DNA from 2 places in the Thermoanaerobacter ethanolicus JW 200 genome. Region 2 is predicted to be linked to the other one. Evidence: a T-box and tRNA genes for the amino acid it is inferred to sense, from the RefSeq annotation. Region 2 holds a T-box; the other holds one or more tRNA genes.
What was found. A T-box is a leader RNA that pairs with one kind of tRNA and senses whether it is charged. The one in region 2 lies ahead of metG (methionine--tRNA ligase), so its partner is inferred to be a tRNA-Met.
Positions count from the first base shown of each region.

Region 1 (12,636 bases), 470 kb from region 2:
ATCAGGTCTTTATGACCTGATTTTCTTACGTGCGCCCGGCATGGGCGATAGCTAGGCGGTGAAAGTCCGCTGTGGGCTTGGTAGTGGGAACCACTAGCCAAGAGCAAGGGTGTCCATCGTGAGGTGGAATCTGAAGGAAGCTTAAGGCAAAATCTCGGTCTGATGAACAAGAACCAGATAAGAGGCTGAATTGGGGTGGATGAGTTTGCGTAACAAAACGAAGTCCAACACTACCCGAATCCCATACAGTAAATCTGGCAGATATATGAGATGAAAGTTATCGTTCTTACCCGGGGAGGTCTCAAGGATAAGTCATGGAAGTAAAATCTGAAGTGACAACCCATGCAGTGATGTATGGCTGAACCTTGAGAAGTCAGCAGAGGTCATAGTACTTATCTAGACATGAATAGATAAGGAAGGACCGAACGTTAGGAGGTTTTGGAAATCTTATGGACTCGAAAGATATGCAGAGACTGCAGACAACTCAACAAAGAGGCTATCCGTTGAATAGAGAAATGGAATTTCAAAAGACAACGGAAGTGCATAGTATATCATCGGCGTCGGAAGATGGAAGAAACGAAGTACAAAGATATACCAGCAAGATGCTTGAAATGATAGTAGAACGAAGGAACATGGAAGCAGCATACAAGCGCGTTGTTGCAAATAAAGGAAGCCATGGAGTCGATGGGATGGAAGTAGATGAACTTCTACCGTATCTCAAAGAAAACTGGGCAACCATAAAACAACAACTGCTGGAGGGGAAATACAAACCACAACCAGTGCGAAGAGTAGAAATTCCCAAACCAGATGGAGGAGTAAGACTACTAGGAATACCTACAGTACTAGACAGACTAATACAACAAGCAATAGCCCAAATACTAAATAAAGTCTACAACCATACATTTTCAGATAGCAGTTATGGATTCAGACCAGGACGCAGTGCAAAAGACGCAATAAAAGCCGCAGAAGCATACATAAATGAAGGATACACGTGGGTTGTAGATATGGACTTAGAAAAGTTCTTTGACAGAGTAAACCACGACATAATAATGTCCAAACTAGAAAAGCGGATAGGAGATAAAAGGGTACTAAAGTTAATACGAAGATACCTAGAATCAGGAGTAATGATAAACGGAATCAAAGTATCAACAGAAGAAGGGACACCCCAAGGAGGGCCATTAAGTCCCCTATTAGCAAACATAATGTTGGACGAACTAGACAAAGAACTTGAGAAACGAGGGCATAAATTCTGCCGATATGCAGATGACTGCAACATATATGTAAAAAGCAGGTCTGCAGGAAACAGAGTAATGAAGAGCATAAAGAAGTTCATAGAAAGCAAATTAAAACTAAAAGTCAACGAAGCAAAAAGTGCTGTAGATAGACCATGGAGAAGAAAATTTCTTGGATTTTCATTCTATACAAAAGAAAACGAAGTAAGAATAAGAATCCATGAAAAATCCATCAAAAGGTTTAAGGAAAAAGTAAGAGAAATAACCAATCGGAACAAGGGAATAAGCATGGAAAACAGAATAAAAAGACTAAATCAAATAACAACAGGATGGGTCAACTATTTTGGATTAGCAGACGCGAAAAGCATAATGAAAACCCTTGACGAATGGATAAGGCGAAGACTAAGGGCATGTATATGGAAACAATGGAAGAAGATAAAAACGAAGCATGATAACTTAGTAAAACTAGGAGTAGAAGAACAAAAAGCCTGGGAATACGCCAATACAAGGAAAGGTGACTTAAGAATATCCAATAGCCCAATCCTAAATAAGACTCTTACAAATAAATACTTTGAAAGCATAGGTTATAAGAGTTTATCCCAAAGATATCTAATTGTACACAATTCCTAATGAACCGCCGTATACCGAACGGTACGTACGGTGGTGTGAGAGGACGCTGAATAAAATAATTATTCAGCTCCTACTCGATTTTTGCATGGGGGTGTAAAAAGCACATGAGAGTTGATAAGTTTTTGAAAGTTTCAAGGCTTATCAAAAGGCGTACGATTGCAAAAGAGGCCTGTGACAAAGGATTAGTTTTTATAAATGGCAAGCAGGCAAAAGCTAGTGACGAAGTAAAAGAACATGATATAATAGAGATAAGCTTTGGAAATAAAATTGTCAAAATAGAGGTTATAGGTGTAAAGGAACATGCTTTAAAAGACGAGGCTTACAAAATGTATAAATTGATAGAAGAATGAATGATTTGTGAAAATCCCTCAAATACTATAAATAAATAGGGATGTGCAAAATTAATTAAAATAATCATAATCAAAAACCAAAATATGTATTACATACAATATATAGTAATCAACACTGACAATCAAACATAAAGGAAGTGGTAAGGGAAAAGAAAAGACAAAAAGAGGAGCTAAAAAAGGGCATAAATATCCTGTAGAAGTCAAATGTTAAAAAATGGCATGAAATAGATTCAATAAAAATTAGGCCGATTGCATCAAAGCAACAAGAGATCTAAACTCATCAAATTTACCCAGTTTAATAGCTACAATAGCGACAGTAAGCAAAGTAATATGGCCAAAAGTATTAAGGTTGCTGACAGAATTAATATTTCTAACATAAGCTTTTTCAAAATCTAGAGCTTTAAAGCGGGAATTATATCTTTCTGATTCAATCCTCAATTTATAGACAGCCTTAAAATATAGGGAGTCTCTATTAATAGAGGACCTATAATCAGAAGATATAATAGCATACTTAGTACAGCCTCTATGCTTTTTGCCATTAAAATATTTAGGATGCTGAATAGGGCAGGCAGAGTCATCTTTAGAATTACAGAACTTGCAAACAAATTTTTGCTTAATAAAACCATCAAAATATTGCTTGCCATCTTTGAGCATTTTAATACCTGCTTCACAAACCATATAACCATCATCAGTCAGTGGGGGATTTTTAGAATTACGCTTGTTAAGAGGAATAAAACAATGACCATGGAGAGTATCTCTAACAAAATTATAAACTCTCTTAACATCATACCCCTTATCGGCAATAAAATTAACATACTTAAGGTTAAACCACTTATTAGTCTTCTCAAGCAAAGATAAAGCGGCTTCAAAATCAGGGGCATCAGCGGGGGTAGTAGTTTCAGCGATGGGTAAACCAGAGATAGCATCAACAATAATGTGATTTTTATAGCCCCAATAAAACTTATAGCGTTTATTAGAAGAATCGTTAGAAGCAGAATAAACGCCTAATTTACAATCCTTATCTGACTTAGGCTGATTATCTTTAGAGAATTTATTTTTAGAAAAAGACTTAGGGTTATTTAACTTAGTGTTAGCTTTAATAGGGGTAGAATCCATGGAAATAAACTCACCGGAGATAATACCCATATTTTTGAGGATATTGACCTGATTTTGAAAAATAGAGGTCAAATAATCATGAGAGAAGTCATTAATAAAACGGCGAAAAGTCCAATAAGAAGGAAGAGGTTTAGAAATGTCGAAGCCACAAAGATGAGCAATGATAAGATTATTGCGGAGATAATCTAAAAGGTCAGAAATTGTGCCGAATCTTTCAGCTTTCATGACAATAAAAGCTCTAAAAAGTGCATGGTGAGAATAACCCTTACGGCCAGGACTAGAGGAAGGGAATTCAGGTATTGAAGACAGGTCAAGATTTTCAAACATAGAAGAATAGAAATCAATTTTAGACTGAGAGGTAAAGAGTTCAGGTATATTTAAAAGCAATTGAAGCTGGTACATGTAGAATTTCCTCCTTCTTAAAAAATTTTTTATAGTGTATATATAATAATTCGACAAATGGGAGGGGAAATCCTACATAAAAGATAAAAAATTCAAGAGTGATAGGAAAAAAGTATGTCTGTAGAATGGCTTAAATTAAGGCTTCTGAATTTTGCACAAGTCTATAAATAAAAGTATAGGAGGGATTTTAATTGTATAGGAACATACTGAAATTAATTGCGGTGTTAGTAGCTTTGTTATTTGCCATGACTTCCTGCAAGCCGCCCGCCAAAAAACCTGAACCAATAAAAAAGCCACGAATGGAACTACCTAAAATACCTGCCAAAATAAATGCAGGAGAGAAGAAAGAGCCTATTCTTAAAGTTTATGTTGTGCAAACGGGCAAAATAGAAAAAATGCCTCTAGAAAAGTATGTTGAAGGAACGGTGGCAGGAGAAATAAAGAATGACTGGCCAATTGAGGCTTTAAAAGCACAAGCGATTTTAGCAAGGACATATGTTTTAAATTTTGTAAGCACTAAAAAGTCTAAATATCCAGGAGCTGATATATCAACAGATTTTGAAGAGGCTCAAGCTTGGAACCCTTCAAATATAAATTCTAAAATAAAAGAAGCAGTAAAAGATACAAGAGGTGTAGTTGCTGTCTATGACGGAAAATTTATAAATGCATGGTTTCACTCTCATGCAGCAGGACAAACTGCTTTAGCTAAAGAAGGCCTTAATTATAAAAAGGCGGAACCTCCTTACATTGTAAGTGTAAAGTCAAATGATAGTCCTGATGCACCGGCTAATGTAAAGCATTGGACAGCTACTTTTACAAAAAGTGAAGTGATTAATGCGTTAAAGAAAATGGGGCTTGGAATAAATGACTTTAAAACTGTCAAAATAGGAACAAAAGGAGCTTCAGGCAGGACGATAAACCTTCTTTTCGATAAGATTCCTGTAAATGCTCCCGATTTTAGAATGGCAATTGGAAGTGAAAAACTAAAATCTACCATGATAGATGAGGTTTCCTATGATGGAAGTAAATTAGTGATAAAAGGAAGAGGGTTTGGGCATGGTGTAGGAATGTCTCAATGGGGAGCTTATCAAATGGCTAAAGAGGGGAAAAAGGCGAAAGACATACTAAACTATTACTTTAAAAGCATAAATATAGTCAAGATTTGGGATTGAAGTCCTCCTATTGGAGGATTTTTTTGTTCTAAAAAAAGTACAAGATTCATAGATAATAATAGTCAATTAAAAAGAGGGGAGGTTTAAAATGGAAGATAAAAGGAACTTTTTAAGAGCGGGGAAACCTCATAATATTACAATTGAAAATAGAGAAAAAATCAGTATTTCTGGGGTAACAAATGTTGTAAGCTTTGACGAAGAAACCGTAATATTGGAGACGGATTTGGGAATTTTGACAATAAGAGGTCAAGGGCTTCACATTAATAAATTGAACCTTGATGACGGACAAGTGTCAATTGATGGAGAAATAGTAAATTTAAATTACAGTGACAAAAGTGGCCTTATAGGAAAATCAGGGGGATTCATAAGTAGAATGTTTAGATAAGTCGCATGTTGCGGCTTATTTTGTTTTATATACTCGATTTTAAAAAGTTTAATTGCTATAATAAATTTGGATATTTTTGCGCAAAGGAAGTAGAGAGGTGTGAAACAAATGAGTGAGGAGAGAAAAAATTGGTTTAGAAACATGACTACAAAAGAAAAAGTGGAATATATATGGGACTATTATAAAGTTCATATTATCACAGGCATATTGGTGATTTATCTATTAGGCGCTTTTACAAGCAGTGTCTTAAATAGAAAAGAATATGTATTGAATATTGCCTTCGTGGGGAAATTTATGGACTTTGATAGGTTAAATGAATTTAGCAAAGAGGTTACTAAAGAATTGATTGGCGATCCTTCAGGCAAAAAACAAGCTTCTATTGATTTTTATGGGCTTGTAAAAAATCCAAATGGCAATTTTACTCTTGACCCTGCCTCAACTCAAAAATTAATGGCCAGAATGGGAGCGCAAGATATAGATGTCATTATTTTAGATAAAAATAATTTTGATATATTGGCAAGTCAAGGTGCTTTTTTGCGATTGGATGAGATAAAGGAGTTAAATTTATCAGGGTTAAATGTGGCAAAAGTAGAGGAACCCTCTAATGAGGTAAAACCAGGTGCTTACGGAATATACGTTGGATGGAATAATAAATATTTAAAAAATTTGGGATATGACTATAATGATAAAATTGTTACAATTATTGCGAATGGACAGCACAAAGATTTGGCTATAAAATTTGTAAAATGGCTTTTGAATATAAAATAAAGGGGGAGAAATTTAATTGAAGAAAGTCTTTTTAGTAGATTTTGACGGTACTGTTACTAAAGTAGATACTGTTGATTTGATGGTGAATAAGTTTGCAAAGGATGGTTGGCAGTATTATGAGGAATTATGGGAAAAGGGGGAAATGTCTACTGAAGAATGCGCAATTGAGACATTAAAGCTTATGGAAATGAACGAGAAAAAACTTTTGGATTTGCTTTACACTATTGAGATAGATGATTATTTCTTGGAGTTTTTAAATTTTTGCAAAGTAAAGAATTATGAAGTTGTAATAGTGAGTGATGGATATGACTTTAATATAAAGGCCATTATGGACAAGTATGGGTTTAATGTAGAGTTTTATAGCAATAAGCTTTGGTTTGATAAGGGAGAAATAAAAGTGGATTTTCCATATAAGAGCAAGGATTGCAACAAATGTGGTATGTGTAAGCTGGAAGTATTGAATAGATACAAAAATGAGGGGTATTATGTAGTATATATAGGAGATGGATATTCAGATATTTGTGTTGTGAAATATGCTGATGAGGTTTTTGCAAATGGTGTTTTAGAAAAATATTGCAAAGAAAATGATATTCCATATATTTCTTTTAAAAATTTTGGCGATATAATAGAAAAGTTAAAGCGATAAACTTATTGGGAGTTTATCGCTTTAATAATAGGTGGCAATACTTGTTTTTTTCTTGATATGACATATGGAAGGTAAAAACTGTTATTTTTTATTTGTACGTTGAAGGCTCTTTCCAACAATTCTTTATTATTTCCTACAAAAAGTATTTCAGATCCTTCGTTTATTATGTCTGTAAGCATAAGTAGTAAAATATCATAACCTTTATCTTTTTTTACTTTTTCCATAAAATTTATTAGGTCTTGTTTTAATTTTCCTGCATCTGTGAGAGTATTCACCTGACCTATGCCAATTTTATAATTATTTATTGTAAATTCTTTAAAATCTGTATAAAATATTTCTTCAACAGTTTTCCCTTCTAAAGAGGTACCTGCTTTGAACATTTCAGTTCCAAACTCATTTATGTCTATGTTGGCAATTTCTGCAAGTTTCTTAGCTGCTCTTACGTCTTCTGGTGTGCAAGTAGGAGATTTAAATACAAGAGTATCTGATAAAATAGCAGCGCACATTATTCCCGCTATTTTTGGTTCTGGAATTAGCCCTTTTTCTTCAAAAAGTCGATTTATAATTGTAGCAGTAGAGCCTACTGGATGGTTTCTAAATAGTATTGGCTGCTCTGTTTCTATCGTCCCAATCCTGTGATGGTCAATTATTTCTAATATTCTTGCTTGTTCTATTCCTTCTACTGCTTGAGAGAATTCATTGTGGTCTACCATTATTACATTTTTTCTTTCATAGTCTAAAATATGTCGCCTTGCAAGTAGTCCTACAACTTTTCCTTCTTCATCGACAACTGGAAAGTTGCGGTATCTATATTTTAACATTACTTCTTTTACATCATCAATATAATCGCTGACTCTAAATGTTACTAGGTCTTCTTTTTTTATTACATATGATAATGGTATACTTTGGTTTAATAATTTAACAGTGTCAAAAGTATCTGGTACAACTTTTATAATTGTTACTTTGTATTGTTTAGCTAGTTCAAAAATTTTTTCTGAAATTCCGTTATTGCCAGTAATTATGAGAGCTTTTATTCCTTGTTGAATTGCAGCTTGCTGTATATCATCTCTGTCTCCAACGATTAAGATATCTCCTTTTTTTATTCTTTTTAACACATTTTCTTTGGACATTGCAGCTACTAAAATGTCGCCTTCAAGATAATCTACATATCTTAAAATTTCTTCTCCTTTCAAAGTAGCTAATATATTGTCAATAGGAATTTTATATTTAGATAATTCATGAGAAGAGGAAAGATATGCCTTTGCCAAATCTCCTACTGTTGCAATTCCTATTAATTTGTTCTCCTCATCTACTACTGCTATTGTTCTAATGTTTTTTTCCATCATAGCGTTCCATGCTTCAAACATGGAGGTGTTTTCTTTAAAAACAAGAGATTTATCAAATTTAATGTCTTGTACTTGGGTATATACATTTTCAATAAAAGTAGGCTTTTCTACTCCAAAATAGTCTAATACAAATTTTGTCTCTCGGTTTATAGGACCTAATCTAACAGGTATAGCATTTATACCTTCAGATATGCGCTTTAGATAGGCATAAGCAATAGCTGAGCAAATAGAATCGGTATCTGGATTTTTATGTCCGGAAACATATACTGTTGTCATGATGCATCGCCCCTATTTTAGTTTCATTCTTGTTGCAGTGGATAAATATAATATAACAAGAAAAGGAGGGTATGTAAATGGTAATAACCATACAAAGTCAAATTTATGCATTTTTAGTTACAGTGTATGGCGGTTTTGTGCTGGGATTTATATACGATATTTTTAAAGTGACAAGGCAAGTTTTTAGGCTTAAAAAAACTTTTTCTAATATTGCCGATATTATATTTTGGCTTTTTGGGACAATTACTATGCTTTATTTTATGTATATAAGCAATTACGTTGAAATCAGGCTTTATAGTTTTTTAGGATTTGCAATTGGAGTTATTCTTTATTATGTGTTACTAAGTTATTTCATCACCCAAGCTTTAATTGGAATTTATGAATTTACAATAAAGTTTTTAAAAAAGATGGCAGAAATTATTATATACCCTGTTAAAATAGTAGTCAATTTTTTTATTGTTCCTTATAGGTTTACAAGAAAAATTTTAACTTTGCCTGGTGCTTTTCTAAAAAATAATTTAACCTATTTTAAGATTTTTAAGAGGAAAAAATAGAGGATTTTTTAAAGAGATGTCGAATAAAAATAATAGATTAATCCGCATTGTGAAAGTAGGTGTTTTGAGTGAAAAAACTAAAGAAGATATTGTTTTTTGCCTTTATTGCATATATTGGATTTACTTTTTTTCAGCAGCAAGTTGCATTAGAGAAACTTAATAATAGGTATAGGGATTTGAAAAATAAAGAAGCTGCAGTAATGAAAGAAAATAAGTATTTAAATGAATTACTTCACCAGATAAATAGTGAAAGTTTTATTGAAAATGAGGCAAGGCAAAAATTGGGGTTGGTTAAAAAAGGAGAAATAATTTATGTAGATATTTCAAAAACTAAGACACAAGAGACAAAAAAGTGATTTCGAAAAATTTATCTTGAAATATTTTGTATTTTAATATATAATGAACTCATTAATAAAATTTTTAGAGGGAGGATCTTTATTTATATGCCATTTGAGGTTGGAGATGTTGTTGAGGGCACTGTGTTAAACATCACAGACTTTGGAGCATTTATTCAGCTACCAGAGGGAAAAACTGGGTTGGTGCATATTTCGGAAGTTGCTAATACCTATGTAAAAGACATTAGGGAGCATTTGAAGGAGCATGATAAAGTAAAAGTAAAAATATTGTCCATGGATGCTAATGGAAGAATAAGTTTGTCAATCAAAAAGGCTTTGCCTAAAAAAAATAATAATAATAAAGAAAGAGATCCAAAGGATTTTGTATGGCAGAGCAATAGGAATTATAATACTAATAGTTCTTTTGAAGAGAGATTGCTTAAGTTTTTAAAGGATTCAGACGAAAGACAGCAACAGCTGCGAAAGAATTTTGATTCCAAGAGAAGAAACACAGGCTACAGAAGAAGCAATGGATATTAACTTCGGGTTATGCCCGAAGATTTTTCATAAAGGGTTTTTACCTGTGATAGTTGGGGGTTATTATGAGAATTTGTGCGATTGATATAGGGACAAATTCAATACGCCAACTTATATGTGACATAGATAATGAAAATATAAACAAGATACAAAAAGACGTTGAAATAACTCGATTAGGGGAAGGAATTTCTAAAACGGGGAAGTTAAATAATAATGCGATACAGAGAAGCATTGAAGTGATTGAACGCTTTGTGAAATTGGCCCAAGAAAAAGGCGCAGAAGTTATATATGCTTTTGCAACATCTGCGATGAGGGATGCTAAAAATAAAGATGCTTTTTTTGAGCAAATTGGAAAACTTGGGCTAGAGGTAGAAATTATAGATGGAGAAACAGAGAGCTTGTTTGGATACATCGGAGCGGTGATGGGAGTTAATAAGGAAGATGCTCTGGTGTTAGATATAGGAGGAGGAAGTACTGAATTAGCGTACAAAGGTAGAGAATTTGTAAAAAAAAGTTTTGATATAGGGGCTGTGAGGCTTACTGAAAAATTTATTAAAAATGATCCTCCTACAACTGAGGAATATGATGAAATTAGGTTACACATAATAGATGCAGTGGTAAATTCCATTGATAAGTACAAAGAGGTTGAAAATGTTATCGGCATAGGAGGAACGATAACAACTCTTGCCGCAGTTTCTCAGCAATTAGAAATTTATTCTCAAGAAAAAGTCCATGGCTATCAGTTAAAAAAGGAAGAAATTAAAAGGATTTTAGATAAATTTATGTCTGTTACATTGGAAGAACGAAAAAAAATTTTTGGATTGCAGCCCCAAAGGGCTGATATAATAATTGCGGGAACTGCTATATTACTGACTATATTAGAAATGCTGAGTTTCAAAGAAATAACGGTTAGTGAGTGGGATAATTTAGAAGGAGCAGTCCTCTATAAATTTGGGGAATTTAAGCTATAGAAATGGAATTTTCATTTGAAGTTGCAAAAGTGGATAAAAAACTATTGACTTAAAGATATAGATATAATATAATAAATACTGTCTCAAGGAGATGAAGCCGGAGTGGCGGAACTGGCAGACGCACAGGACTTAAAATCCTGCGGGCCCTAAAAGCCCGTACCGGTTCGAGTCCGGTCTCCGGCACCAATGGCGCGGGGTGGAGCAGTCCGGTAGCTCGTCGGGCTCATAACCCGGAGGTCGTAGGTTCAAATCCTACCCCCGCAACCAAAAATATGGCGGCGTAGCTCAGTTGGCCAGAGCATGCGGTTCATACCCGCAGTGTCGGTGGTTCAAATCCACTCGCCGCTACCAGCAAAGAACGGAAATCGTCACCTATCCAGAAGTAAAATTCACACTTTATTTCATCTGGGGTGACGATTATTTTTTTTATGTAGTTTTTAAGCACTTCTTTAATTTCATGAGGGTCCTTCGATGAATTAATTATTTCCCTATCTTTTTCAAAGATTTTCAAAATCATTTCTGGTGTAATAAAGTCTGTCTCTTTTTTATTTTCCAGCTCTTTAATTCTGTAAGCAAGCTCATTTCTCATTGCTTCTAATTCGTTCATTTTTTCTTTCATTATTGGCTGGAACATCCCCTGAGCAATAGCTTCTACTATGTTTTTCATCTGCTCTTCAACCTCCTTGTAGCGCTTTTTTAAAAAAGTAATTTCTTCTGCTCTCTCTTTATTTAGCTTCTGATTCTCCTCGTTTAAAAGTCTAGCCAATACCGGCGCTACTTTTGGGTCAAGCACTCTCTTGTTCAGCTCATCTATGACAAAAGCTTCTACTTTTTCTTTATTTATATCTCTATTTGTGCACTGCTTTGTTCTGTCCTTTCTGCTGCATCTATAAGTTACATATTTTCCTCTGCTTAAACACCCTACCATTTTAGAACCGCATATTCCGCAGTAAACAAGACCTGACAAAAGATAAACCCTTTTTGCAGAATTAGCCCCTCTTGTTACTTTTCTTTCTTCCATTTTCTCCTGCACTTTTTTAAATAAGTCTTCATCAATGATTGCAGGTATAGCATTCTCTATAACGATTACGTCTTCTTTTACTATTCTATGATTTTTCTTTGTGCCTTTGTTGAATATATATTTACCTGTATATTTTTCATTTTTTAAAATTTCATGAATGCTGTTTTTGCTGAACGGATTCCCCTTCTTAGTTCTGTAACCTCTTAAGTTTAATTCATCAATTATCTGCCTATATCCATACCCATGTGCATATAACTCAAAAATCAGTCTCACTGCTTCAGCTTCTTTTTCGTTTATCACATATTTTCCATCCACAATATCATATCCCAAAGGTGGTATACCTCCATTAAATTTGGCCTGAAAAGCATTTTCTTTCAATCCTTTCATAACCTCCCTTGCGAGGTTTTTGGAGTAGTACTCAGCCATCCCTTCAAGTACCGACTCAAGAATTATAGACTCAGGACTATCGTCAAGCTGTTCTAATACCGATATTAATTTTACACCATTCTTTTTCAACTGTCTTCTGTAAAAGGCGCTGTCATATCTGTTGCGAGCGAACCTGTCCAATTTATGAACAATAACGGCATTAAAAAGACCCAATGAGCTGTCCTTTATCATCTGCAGAAATGCTGGTCTGTCATCGGTTGTAGCACTTTTCGCTTCATCAGTATATATCTTTACAAGCTGTATATTATTCTTTTCGCAGTACTCTTTTATGGCTCTTAATTGGGCCTCAATGCTCTCTTCTCGCTGATTATCGCTAGAGTATCTTGCGTATGCAGCAGCTCTTAACTCTGTGTCAACCATGAGAAATTCCCTCCTCAACCTTATTTAGCTTTTGTGAAGTATTCTAATTTTCTTCAACAATAAAGCCAGTTTTCTTTTTAACCAGCTT
Region 1 covers NZ_CP033580.1:60,242-72,877, reverse strand. The annotation lists gene ltrA (group II intron reverse transcriptase/maturase) at 450-1,862, shown strand; gene EB239_RS00470 (RNA-binding S4 domain-containing protein) at 1,967-2,212, shown strand; gene EB239_RS00465 (transposase) at 2,453-3,730, opposite strand; gene EB239_RS00460 (SpoIID/LytB domain-containing protein) at 3,922-4,902, shown strand; gene yabP (sporulation protein YabP) at 4,991-5,287, shown strand; gene EB239_RS00450 (extracellular solute-binding protein) at 5,396-6,055, shown strand; gene EB239_RS00445 (MtnX-like HAD-IB family phosphatase) at 6,072-6,701, shown strand; gene EB239_RS00440 (putative manganese-dependent inorganic diphosphatase) at 6,704-8,323, opposite strand; gene yabQ (spore cortex biosynthesis protein YabQ) at 8,401-8,877, shown strand; gene EB239_RS00430 (FtsB family cell division protein) at 8,946-9,233, shown strand; gene EB239_RS00425 (S1 domain-containing RNA-binding protein) at 9,321-9,752, shown strand; gene EB239_RS00420 (Ppx/GppA phosphatase family protein) at 9,815-10,720, shown strand; tRNA gene EB239_RS00415 (tRNA-Leu) at 10,817-10,906, shown strand; tRNA gene EB239_RS00410 (tRNA-Met) at 10,911-10,987, shown strand; tRNA gene EB239_RS00405 (tRNA-Met) at 10,995-11,071, shown strand; gene EB239_RS00400 (recombinase family protein) at 11,028-12,548, opposite strand.
Region 1: it encodes a tRNA-Met, which carries the amino acid that the T-box ahead of metG (methionine--tRNA ligase) is inferred to sense. The anticodon was not compared.

Region 2 (12,636 bases):
GAAAAAAATAGTGATGAATTAAGCATAGGACTTATAGCTTTTAGCGAAGCCATAGACAGCTTTGATGATACAAAAGGCTCATTCTTAAGCTTTTCAAGTTTGCTTATTAAAAGGCGACTTATAGATTTTTTACGGCAAAATCGGCAAAATCAGCAAAATACTATTCCTTTAGAACTATATGTAGAAAAAAGCACTGATTATGAAGCGGAAAATAGAAAACTAGAAATGATTTCTTTTGTAAACTTGCTAAGTCTTTACAACATAACTTTAGATGATTTAGTCAAACAATCTCCCAAGCACGCAGACACAAGAAAAATAGCTACAAAAATTGCTTATACAATTTGTGAAAATAGGGGCTTACTGGAATATTTAAAAAGCAAAAAGAATCTTCCTATAAAAGATTTAGTAAATATTTTAAAAGTAAGCCGCAAGACTATAGAAAAACACAGAAAATACATAATAGCGCTAGTAATAATCATTTCTGAAGACTTGCCTCTTTTAAAACAATACATAAGCCCCGAAAGTGAGGTGTCAAAAATATGAAGGCCGTTGTAGTTCAAAAAGAAAAAAATAAAACTTATGTAATGACTGAAAAAGGGGAATTTAAGTGTTTGAATAATTTGCAAAATGTAGATATAGGTGAAACTATCGAACTTAATGAAAATTTTTTAGCTTTAAGGCATACTGCTAAAATTTTAATAGCTGCTTCTCTTCTTCTCGCATTAATATTTACTATTATTAATTTTAAATCACCAGAAGTTTACGCCTATGTGTATATAGATATAAATCCAAGTATTGAAGTTTTAATAGATAAAAACGCCAAAATAATAAGTGCCAATCCTTTAAATGAAGATGGAAAAAAAATCTTAAAAAATCTCTCTTATAAAGGCCTTGACATTACAACGTTTATAAATCAAACAGTAAAAGAATCACAAAAACTTGGTTTTTTGAAAGAAGAAGATACCATAGTAATAACTACCGTTAACATAAAAAATTCACATGTTATAAATGAAGATATACAAAAAGCCATAAATGACATAAAAAAAACAAATGCTAAAATTCAAATAGAAACTTTGAAATCCAATGAAGTACAAAGAGAAGAGGCTAAAAATGAAAAAACATCACCTGGCAGGCTTATCCTCTGGGAAAAAGCTAAAAATGAAGGAATAAACATACCAAAAGATAAATTAAATAGTCCCGAATTTTTTAAAGAACTAAAACAAGCTTATACAAAAATAAAAGAAAAACAGGATGAAAAAAAGATGAATACTACCTCTCAAGATTCTAAAGATAAAGATATTCCTAAAGTTAAAATTACCACTGATAAACCTGCTAAAATAAATACAAAAGACCTTTATAAAGAAGAACCTACTCAAACTATAAAAAATGTAAAAAAAGAAGAAGCAAAAAATCAAAACAAATCAACTAAAAAAGATGAGAATATTGATAATAAACCTACACAGAAAGATATCGGAGCCACAGAAAATACAGAATCAAAAAAAAGCAACACCAATAATGTTTTTGATCAAAAAGAAGAAAATAAAGTAAAATCCAATTCTGATAATAAAGAATTGAATAATTCTGATAAAAGTCTTGATAAAAGCTTTGATAAAAATCCTTACAAAAATGTAAAAGAAATTGAAAACTACCCCCAAAAAGATGACAAAAATAGCGAAAAATATAATGAAAAAATGAGGGAGGTGAAAGATTAAATGCTAAAAAAATCTCGTTTTTTTATTTCAGTAGTTTTAATCTTTTTACTATTGTTTTCCACGACAGCATATGCAAAACCGCAGCCAAAATACTCTTTTGACGACATTCAACAATTCACATGGGCAGTAAAAGCAATTGAAAAAATGTATGCAAAAGGTTTTATAAAAGGAGTTGGAGATAAAAAATTTAACCCTTCAAAGCCTGTCACTCACTTAGAGGCATTAGTAATGATTTTACGGGCGATGGGTTATGAAGAACAAGCTAATAAAATAACTGAGCTACCTAAAGAGTACAAAGGCCCAAAACTTAGTTGGGGAAAAGGCTTTATTACGCTGGCATACCAAAAGGGCATATTAACTTATGACGAGTTAAAAAGGTTTAATCCAAATGAAAAGGCAAAAAGATACGAAATAGCAAAATATTTAGTTCGCGCTTTAGGCTTGGAAAACCAAGCTCAGCAAAATATGAATAAAGTTTTGAACTACAAAGACTGGGATAAGATCCCTAAAGATGCTATAGGTTATATGTACGTAGCTGTAGAAAAGAACCTCATCAAAGGAGATGGAGAAAAGCTCAAGCCAAACGATCCAGTCAGAAGAGTAGAAATGGCTGTTTTATTGGAAAGGCTTGACGAAAAGGTACAAAATAACCTCAATGGCCGTGATGTCGTTGCTACTGTTTATGCTATAGATAACAATACTATAACTGTAAAAGTCAATGGTGGACTAAAGACTTTCAATATATTAAAAAATGTGCCAGTTTACAACGAAAATGAGTATGTCGGAATAGATTATCTAAAGCCCGGCTATCAAATAAGATTAATATTAGATTTCAAAAATAATATAATATTTGTGGAAGTGTTAAACAATAAAAGTGAGGAAGTGATTCCTATAGAACTTAAAGATGTTAAAAATCCTCCTGAAAAAGTATCATCAGCTGTGGAAGCTATTAAAAATAAGCCTGCTGTTAAACTAGTAGAAGAAAATGGAATATATTATGTAATCGCAACTCGCGGTATGATGCGAACAGGTGGATATATCGTAAATATACAAAAGGCTCAAATAATAAAAACGTCAAAAGATACCATATTAGAAGTTGAAGTAAAATATATAGACCCTTCTCCCGATGCAATTGTGACACAAGCTATAACTTATCCATATGACATAAAAAGTTTTACTTACGATGGTAAAATTACACAAATAAGTGTTAAAACAGATAAAAATATAAATGTTTCTGTTGATATTGATTTAGCCTCAGATGTTAAGTAAAATCCCTCATTGGAGGGATTTTACTTTTGAAAACAATTACTAAAATAAGCATAAAATTTTTGTGAAAAAAGCTAATTGATAAAAGTCCACAAATCATATACGATAAAGTTAAATCCATAAAAGGGGGAATTATCCGTGAAAGAAATAAAAGTAAAATTAACTACAATTGAAAGTGTCAAAAATTTTGTAGAAAAAACTTCAAAATATCCTTTTGACATAGACGTGACTTCTGGTCGTTATGTAATAGACGCAAAATCAATAATGGGCCTTTTTAGCCTTAATTTAGAAAATGTCCTTACAGTAATACCTCACACAACTGATGAAGAAAGCTTGAAAAAATTAGAAGAAGATTTAAAAGAATTCATAGTATAATAGTATAAAAATAAAAGCGTAGAGACTACGCTTTTATTTTTATATCAAAGGCGGTGGAGTTGGTTCTATAGGCACAGCAATTTGTCCTGTCTTTGCATCAATATGCAAAATCCAATATCCCTCATCCCTCGCGCCTCTTAAATTTTCTTTAACTGGCTTCCAAACTACAAACCCTGTCATACCACCAAAAGGCTGGTCTGCAAGAGTAAAAAATCCTGGCATTCCATACACAATGTATTTTAATTCACCCTTCTCATCATTTACAAATCCCACAAGATAATGGTCAAAGCTTCCCTCCCTGTAACCCGTTTTAACTTTCCACCACCTATAACCTTCAAAATTTTTTTCAAAAGGCTGAACTTCCTCCAAAAAACTCACTATATTGTTAACATACTCTCTTAAATATTTTATATATCCTTCCTCTACTTCCTCCTCAAACTTAAAAGAAGTTTTCTGTTGTTGAGTATCAGAAGAATACATCAATGGCTTAGGAGTTTCTTCAGGGGCAGAAATATAAAAATTGGTTTCAAATTGAGTCTCTTCCGAAACATTTTGTAAAGTTTCATCTTTTTTAGTAAATTCATTTTTAATATTTTCATCTTCCGCACTTTCATAGTCTTGGGGTATCGCAGTTTCAGTTTCCTCCTGCTTAATTCCCCTATCATTCTTATCACTCTTCTCTGTTAATGTTTCTTCTTGTTTTACCTTTAACAGATATTTTTTATAAGCAGCCTTCCAGTTTGTAGTTTTCTTGTTTATAACAGATGCCAAAGGTACTAAAGTTTTTATGCCATCATGGGCTTCTATAAATGCTACAGAAAATTCCTCCCAACTAATTCCCGAATCTTTTACATTCTCTACATTAAAAGTCCATTCTCCTCCACCGCGTCCTTTATCATCTACTTTTATTGCTCCAAAATCTACAACAGCAACTTCTCCCTCGCCTTTTAGCAATTTCACATTATAGGAATACGTGGGATTAAGATTTTGCAAAGCCGCTGTTATTCTTCCTCTGCTTCCTCTAAACTCCACTTTTAAATAACCTGTCACTTCTTTTCCTTCAATAGAACATCCCTTGTCTTCTTGATTAAAGACAATATAAAACCTTTTATATATATTTATTGGCATTTATTCTTCCCCCTCATTTATCTTAAATATAACTTTGCAATATATATTATGAAAAGAGGGGGATTATTATTACTGCTTTGTCAAATCATAAATAACATTTGCCAAAGCAGCAAACTCCTCTATACTAAGAGTTTCTCCTCTCCTTTGAGGTGATAAGTTTGAAAGAGTAAAAGCTTTATCTATAATTTCTTTTGGAAGTCCTAAAGTTTTTAAAGCATTGGACAATACTTTTCTCCTTTGTCCAAAAGCAGCTTTTACCACGTTAGAAAATAACCTTTCATCTTTTACCTCAACTAAAGATTTATCAAGTATCTCTAATTTAACCAGAGAAGAATCTACCTTAGGTGGAGGAACAAAAACACTTGGTGGTAGATTAAAAAGTTTCTTAGGCTTTGCTTTAAAATTTATAAAAACTGTAAGTATCCCATAGTCCTTAGTACCCGGCAGAGCACAAATTCTTTCAGCAACTTCTTTTTGCACTAGCACAGTTATCTCTTTTACAAATTTACACTCTAAAAGCATCATTATTATAGGAGAAGTTATGTAATAAGGAAGATTAGCAACTACTTTAAAAGGCTTCCCTTCAAAATATTCATTAGCTATTTTATTTAAATCTACCTTCATTATATCTTCATTTATGATAATCACATTGTTATAAATGTTAAGTTTTTCTTTTGTTGCTTCATAAAGCTCTCTGTCAATTTCAAAAGAAATTACCTTTTTAACCCTTTTAGCTAGTTCTTCTGTCAAAGTCCCTAATCCTGTTCCAATTTCTAGTACAAAATCTTCAGAAGCAACTCCCGAAGCAGTCACAATTTTTGCTAAAATATTTTTGTCAAATATGAAATTTTGTCCCCATTTTTTCTTTACATTAACCCCTTTTACTTTCATAGCTCCACCTCAAAAAATAAGACAGGGAAACCCTGTCTATTTTAAAATATAAACTTTCACGTATCTTCTTCCCCATTTAATTGTTTCCTCAAGAGTCGGGAAAAAAACATCAATTTTATCCCCTTTAATAGCTCCACCTGTATCTGCAGCAATTCCAAATCCATATCCTTCTACGTAAAGTCGTGTGCCCAAAGGTATAACCCTTGGATCTACAGCTATTACTCCCCTTGTAGCTTTCGTACCAGTAGCAGTTATCCCATAATTGGGATCTCCTGGTTTTTTACCGGTATCTGTTACGCTATTAGTATAAGCAGTAGCAACCATAGTTCTAATTTCCCTATACCTAAAAGTCTCTCCTCTTGAAGTAGTAAAAACTCCTAGTGTTCCAACATGCACAATTTGGTTTATCGGATTTTTTATTATCTTTTCCTCTATTATATTTTTTGCTACCTCTTTGCCGTTTTCATAAGTAACTTTCATCACAATTTGTTTTTTCCCAACTTCTCCTTGTTGAACTACTCTTACTTGTCCTCTTTCCATATTGTCATTCTTTACTGTCTCTGTTTGATATGGTATATCTACTTCTTGAGTAACAATTTTTTCTGTTACTTTTGTAACGTCGATGTACATGTACCTAAACACAGGCGTATCTAAACTCATATTCACTTTGTCTTGTGGTCCTAAAGTTATACTATTTTGTTGAAATACTTCTTTTACATTAGATGCAGCAGTGTAAATATCTTTTGCTTTTCCACCCACACAGATAGTGATAGGAACTGCTCTTTTGATAGTCACCTTCATGCCATTTTTTAAAGCAGTGTCTAAAGAAGGCGTTACTACATCTTCTTTTCTTAGCTTAATTCCTTTCTCTTCTAACAAATCCTTAACTGTTGATTTAAATGTTGTAACAACCATTTTTTTATCTTCATCCTGAAGGGTTATTTCCTTTTTTAAGCTTGCGTATGTTATAGCTCCGACAATCAATAGGAATACTGCAGCCAACGTTAGAAGAGCAACTGGTTTTTTAACTATTTCACCAAGTCGCTTTCTAAACTTGTCTGTATCCATCCCATAACCTCCTGTTAAAAATTTAATTTAGGGGAGTCGTAAGTAATTTTAATCCAATTAAATTGATTTGTCAAATTTTTATACACAATTTTTCATTTATGGGGAAACCAAACTCAATGATATTATACGCATTTTTTTGACTTTTGATACCTCCCCTCAAAACAGGAGGTTGTTTTTTAAAACTTTTATTTGAGAGGGATGTTAAAAAGTTTTATAGCATTTTCAGCAGTAATCCTACAAACCTCCTCATAAGGCATCTCTCTTAATTCTGCAATTTTTTTCGCTACAAATTTCACATACACCGGTGTATTCCTTTTTCCTCTATAAGGCTCAGGAGTAAGATAAGGGCTATCTGTCTCAATTAAAAGTTTTTCAATGGGAACAGCTTTTGCTACTTCTTTAGGTTTTTTTGCATTTTTAAATGTCACAGGCCCTCCTAAAGAAATGTAAAAATTCATTTCAATTACTTGAAAAGCCATTTCAACACTTCCCGAATAACTGTGAAAAACCCCTCTTAAATCTTTTGTCCATTCCTGTTTTAATATATCTAGTATATCTCCATGAGCATCCCTATCGTGTATTATTATTGGAAGATTTAGCTTTTTCGCAAGCCTTATTTGTTTTATAAAAATCTCTTTTTGAAACTCTTTGGGAGGGTCGTCGTAATAATAATCTAACCCTATTTCTCCTATTGCTACAACCTTTTCCTGTAAAGCTAATCTCTCTATTTCTTCCACTTTGTCAAATTCCCTTTGTGCATCATGGGGATGAATTCCAACAGAAGCATATATAAAGTCATAGTTATGAGCTAGCTCAATAGACTGTTTAGAAGTTAAGAGGTTAGACCCCACATTTATTAAAAATGTGAGGTCTTTTTTACATTCTTCAATAACTTTTTCTCTATCTCTATCGTATTTCTCATCTTCAAGATGAGCGTGAGAATCTACCAACAATTTTATCACTCCTTAGCTTATCTTTGCCCCACTTTCTATATCCCTGTCCACTGTAAGAAGGGACATTTTTCCTTCGGTAGATGCTGCTAAAAGCATTCCTTGAGACTCAATACCCTTTAGTTTCTTTGGCTCCAGATTATATACAATAATTATTTTCTTTCCTATAAGCTCTTCAGGAGTGTAATAACGAGCAATTCCTCCTACAATTTGCCTTGTCTCCTCTCCCACTTTAAGCTTCATCTTTATAAGCTTGTCAGAGCCTTCCACTTTTTCGGCTTCCAAAATCTCTGCAACCCTAAGCTGAATTTTTGCAAAATCCTCAATAGTGATATAATCTATCTTTTTCTCTTCCTCCTCTGCTTTTTCTTCTATAGCACTCAGCTCCTTATTTACATCTATTCTCGGGAAAATAATTTCTCCTCTTTTTACTTTTGTACCTTCTTTTAACAAGCCAAACTTTAAGCTCTCCCAAGTCGTCAAATCTTTTTCTATTCCTAATTGTTCAAACATTTTTTGCGGGGTATTTGGCATAAAAGGAGATATAAGTATTGCAATAAATCTCAAAGCTTCCGCTAAATTATACAAAACAGTACCCAATCTTTCCTTTTTGCTTTCATCTTTCGCTAAAATCCAAGGCATTGTTTCATCAATGTACTTATTAGCTCGTCTTACTAATTTCCATATTTCAATTAAAGCGTTGGAAAACTGAAGTTTATCCATGTACTCTTCAACAGTTTTAGGTAGATTCTGTGCAGTATTTATAAGGTCATCATCTACTTCTTCTTTTTGTGAAGGCTTTGGCAGAATGCCCTCAAAGTATTTTTCAATCATTGTAACAGTCCTACTCAGCAAGTTTCCAAGGTCATTAGCAAGGTCTGAATTTATTCTGTTTATCAAAGCTTCATTAGAAAACACTCCATCCGCCCCAAAAGGCACTTCTCTCAAAAGAAAATATCTTACAGCATCCACGCCATATTTCCTAACCAGCTCTTTAGGGTCTACTACATTGCCTTTAGATTTTGACATCTTGCCTCCTTCCAGTATAAGCCAACCGTGTCCAAACACTTTTTTAGGAAGGGGCAAGTCAAGAGCCATAAGCATTGCTGGCCATATTATTGTGTGAAACCTCATTATCTCTTTTCCAACCAAATGAACATCTGCTGGCCAGTATTTTTTAAAGTCGTCGTCATGGTCTGTAGAATATCCTAAAGCAGTTATGTAATTTGACAAAGCATCTATCCAAACATAAATCACATGTCTTGGGTCAAAAGGTACCTTTATACCCCAGTCAAACGAACTCCTTGAGACAAACAAATCCTCCAAACCTGATTTTATAAAGTTTATCATCTCATTGCGCCTTGACTCAGGCTGTATAAAATCAGGATGTTCATCATAATATTGTAACAGCCTATCCCCATATTTAGACAATTTAAAAAAATACCCTTCTTCTTTTACCCTTTCTACTGGTCTACCACAGTCTGGGCATTTCCCATCTACAAGCTGGCTTTCTGTCCAGAAAGATTCACAAGGAGTACAGTACCATCCTTCATATTCGCTTTTGTATATATCTCCTTTTTCATACAATTTCGTGAATATTTTTTGTACTATTTCCTCATGATATTTATCGGTTGTGCGAATAAATTGGTCATTACTTATATCCATTGTCTTCCATAAATCTTTTATCCATTCAACTATCCCGTCTACATATTCTTTAGGAGACATCCCTTTTTCTCTTGCTATTCTTTGAATTTTTTGCCCATGTTCATCAGTACCGGTCAAAAACTTGACATCATATCCGGTAAGCCTTTTAAACCTTGCCATTGCATCTGCAGCAACTGTAGTATATGAATGACCAATATGTAATTTATCACTGGGATAATAGATAGGTGTCGTAATGTAAAAAGTCTTTTTCATATCCATCCTCCTCTTTTTTGTAAATAAAAAACTCGCCTCCACATAAGGGGCGAGATTGTCGCGGTACCACCCTTCTTCACATGCGCCTCACGACGCATGCCTCACAGAGTGCTAACACACTCCTACCCTGTAACGGGAGTTCCCGGTAAAACCTACTAGCCTTCGGCAGTACGGCTCCGGAGCCATCTTCAAAAGCCCAAACTTTATCGGTTCGCACCTCGCCCGACTCTCTGTGAAAGTTCAAGCTTTTTACTCTTTCCTTCATCGCCTTTTACTATATCTATTTATTCTTTAATATACCCTTTATAAAAAGTATTGTCAACTACCTTTTTAGTATATTTTCTGCATTAGTATAGCTTTTACAATTACACTCGTCGCAATATATCACATTTATGAAATCAAACCTCAAAAAAATGAACAACTTTTTGATATAGAAGCCGCTTCAGATGTAAAATATTTTACAAAAAGTAAAAACTATTCTTTTGATGTTTTAATCGAAATAGGTAAGGGTCAAAAAAATCCAAAAGAAAAAAGCAATTATACAAAAATAAAAGCTTTTTCATTTTCCTCTCTATCCCAAAAATGCTAACAATATTATATAATTGATTTTTAGTAATTGTCATCATAAATTTTTCTTATAATTTGGTTTCTTACACAAAAAAGTGTTAAAATAAATATCGAGAACATCAAAAAAATATAGAAAGGAAGGATTGCAATGCCTTTTATAACAATTGAAGGACCTGACAATTTAAGTAAGGAAACAAAAGCAAAACTTATTTCTGAACTTACAAAAGCAGCTTCACAAGTACTCAATATTCCTATAAATGCATTCTCAGTGATTATAAAAGAAAATAATCCAGACAATATAGGCGTAGGAGGAACCCCTCTCTCTGAACTACATAAAAAATAACTCTTATAAAAAAGAGATGCAGCGAAAATTTTTGCATCTCTTTTTAAATTATATTTTCTCTATTTTCATTCTTTCTTTTACAAACTCTACAGCATCTTCTTTATCTTGAATTTCTCCGTAAAATCTATTTTTCCTTATTTCATATAAAATCTGTCCTAATTTTTTCCCATCTTTTACATCAAAATTTATTATTATATCCAGCGGCGAAAGTAATGGTTTTTCTGTTTCTTTAAATTCTACATATCTTTTTAAAAGCTTGGTAATATAATCTGTAAACTTTGGTATCTCTTCCTCTTTACCTAAATTAAGCCTTGTAGCAGTAAAATCAGCCTGAGATAAAAGTAGAATCGCTATTGAATCATCCTTAAGTTCGGAAAAAAATCTAAAAAGAGATTTATTCGTTGGTCCGCCATTTACATAGTACATTAAAGGCTTCATGTGATAAAGGACAAGCTTCTTTAGCAAAGAAGACTCTTTTTTGGGCATTTTCATCCTTGATGCTATCTTTTTTACGATTTCTGCTCCTTTTGTCTCGTGGTTGTAAAAATGTACTCTATTTTCAGTATCAATGTATATGGATTCTGGTTTGCCTATATCGTGAAAAAGAGCTCCAAGTTTTATTATGTCCTTTACTTTGTTGTCAGAAGAAAGCTTTCTATCTAAATACTCCGAAACTATATCATATACGTCTTTGGGAAATCTCATAGAATTTATGATATTTTCGTATTCTTCTACAGTTTTTAGTGAATGTATCCAAGCATTTGTAAGGTGATAATAGCACTTTCCTACTTCTTTCATTTTAGCAACTTCTTCAAATATATTTTCCATAAGCTTTAAATCTTCCATCATTCTTAAATATTTGTGAGAATTCTTTTCTTTTAATATTATAAAAATTTCATTCATTATTCTCTCTGGCGCTACTTGTTTTATTAAGGCCGCTTCTTCTCTTATTTTAGCCTTTGTACCCTCATCAATATCAAATTTGTAAGTCGCAGCAAATCTTACGGCCCTCAAAGCCCTTAAAGGGTCTTCTTTAAAGGTCATCACACCCACATGCTTTATTTTCCTGTTTTTTATGTCCATCATGCCACCAAAAGGGTCAATAATATATTCAAATTCAAAATAATCTGTCAGTTTTATAGCCATAGCATTCATTGTAAAGTCTCTATGAGCTAAATCTATGTATATGTCTTCACCTCTTAAATTAGTAAAATCTAATATTTCATCTCCTACAACAACCCTATATGTGCCTTTTTCCGCCATAAAAGGCACAAAAGTACCCCCTAATTTTTCTGCCGCTAATTTGGCGATTTTCTCTGCATCTTCCTGAACTACAAAATCATAATCTTTAGCTTCTCTATTTAAAATCCTGTCCCTTATGTATCCCCCAACAATATACAAATTATATGCTTCTTTTCCTAATTTTCTTATTAATTTTGGTATTGTTGCCACAAAAAATCATTCCTTTCCTTTTAAAAGGCAAAAACAACATTACACTATATAGTATAACAAAAGTGAAAAAGTGTACAAGTATTAAAAAAATAATCTGCTATAAAATACACAGGAAAGTATTGCAACAATATCTGCAAAAATTCCAGAGATAACAGAATGTCTCATCTTTTTTATTCCCACTGCCCCATAGTAAACAGCAAGAACATAAAAAGTGGTCTCAGTAGATCCATACATAGCAGAAGCCATTTTCCCGATTAGAGAATCGGCACCATGAGTTTTTATAATCTCAGTCGCAATCCCCAAAGCACCACTTCCCGAAAGGGGCCTTATTAAAGCAAGAGGCACAAGCTCCTGTGGCATGCCTATTTTATTTGTAAAAGGCATTAAAAATTTCCCTAACAAGTCAAGGGCACCTGACGCTCTTAATACACCTATTGCCACAAGCATCGCTACAAGAGCTGGAAATATTTTTATAACTACAGAAATTCCTTCTTTTGCCCCATCGACAAACCCTTCATACACTTTGACATTTTTTATGATTCCATAAAAAGGAATAACAAGAACAAGTATAGGAATAATCCATTCAGATATAATTTTCATCATTATTTTCACTCCTTAAATATAGGCATTTTTTCAAGGTATTTATTCAAAATAAGGCCAGCTACAAGAGCAGTGCTGGTTGAAAGTACGCTGACAATCACAAAATCCGCAGGATTTTTAGCTCCCAAAGAAGCCCTTATTCCAATCATCACTGCAGGTATAAGCTGTATTGAAGCTGTATTTATCACTAAAAAGCGGCACATAGCATTTGAAGCACTGTCTTTTTTATTAAGCTCTTGAAGGTATTCCATAGCCTTAATCCCAAAAGGTGTTGCTGCATTACCTAATCCCAACATATTAGCTGATATATTCATTATCATCGCTGAAATAGCTGGGTGATCTTTTGGCACATCAGGAAAAAGCCTTA
Region 2 covers NZ_CP033580.1:530,459-543,094, reverse strand. The annotation lists gene sigI (RNA polymerase sigma factor SigI) at 1-543, shown strand, start outside; gene EB239_RS02720 (anti-sigma factor domain-containing protein) at 540-1,712, shown strand; gene EB239_RS02715 (S-layer homology domain-containing protein) at 1,713-2,981, shown strand; gene EB239_RS02710 (HPr family phosphocarrier protein) at 3,117-3,353, shown strand; gene EB239_RS02705 (hypothetical protein) at 3,393-4,481, opposite strand; gene rsmA (16S rRNA (adenine(1518)-N(6)/adenine(1519)-N(6))-dimethyltransferase RsmA) at 4,551-5,372, opposite strand; gene EB239_RS02695 (ubiquitin-like domain-containing protein) at 5,409-6,440, opposite strand; gene EB239_RS02690 (TatD family hydrolase) at 6,626-7,393, opposite strand; gene metG (methionine--tRNA ligase) at 7,406-9,349, opposite strand; T-box leader at 9,350-9,581, opposite strand; gene dmpI (4-oxalocrotonate tautomerase DmpI) at 10,023-10,217, shown strand; gene EB239_RS02675 (CCA tRNA nucleotidyltransferase) at 10,266-11,669, opposite strand; gene EB239_RS02670 (spore maturation protein) at 11,751-12,272, opposite strand; gene EB239_RS02665 (nucleoside recognition domain-containing protein) at 12,278-12,636, opposite strand, start outside.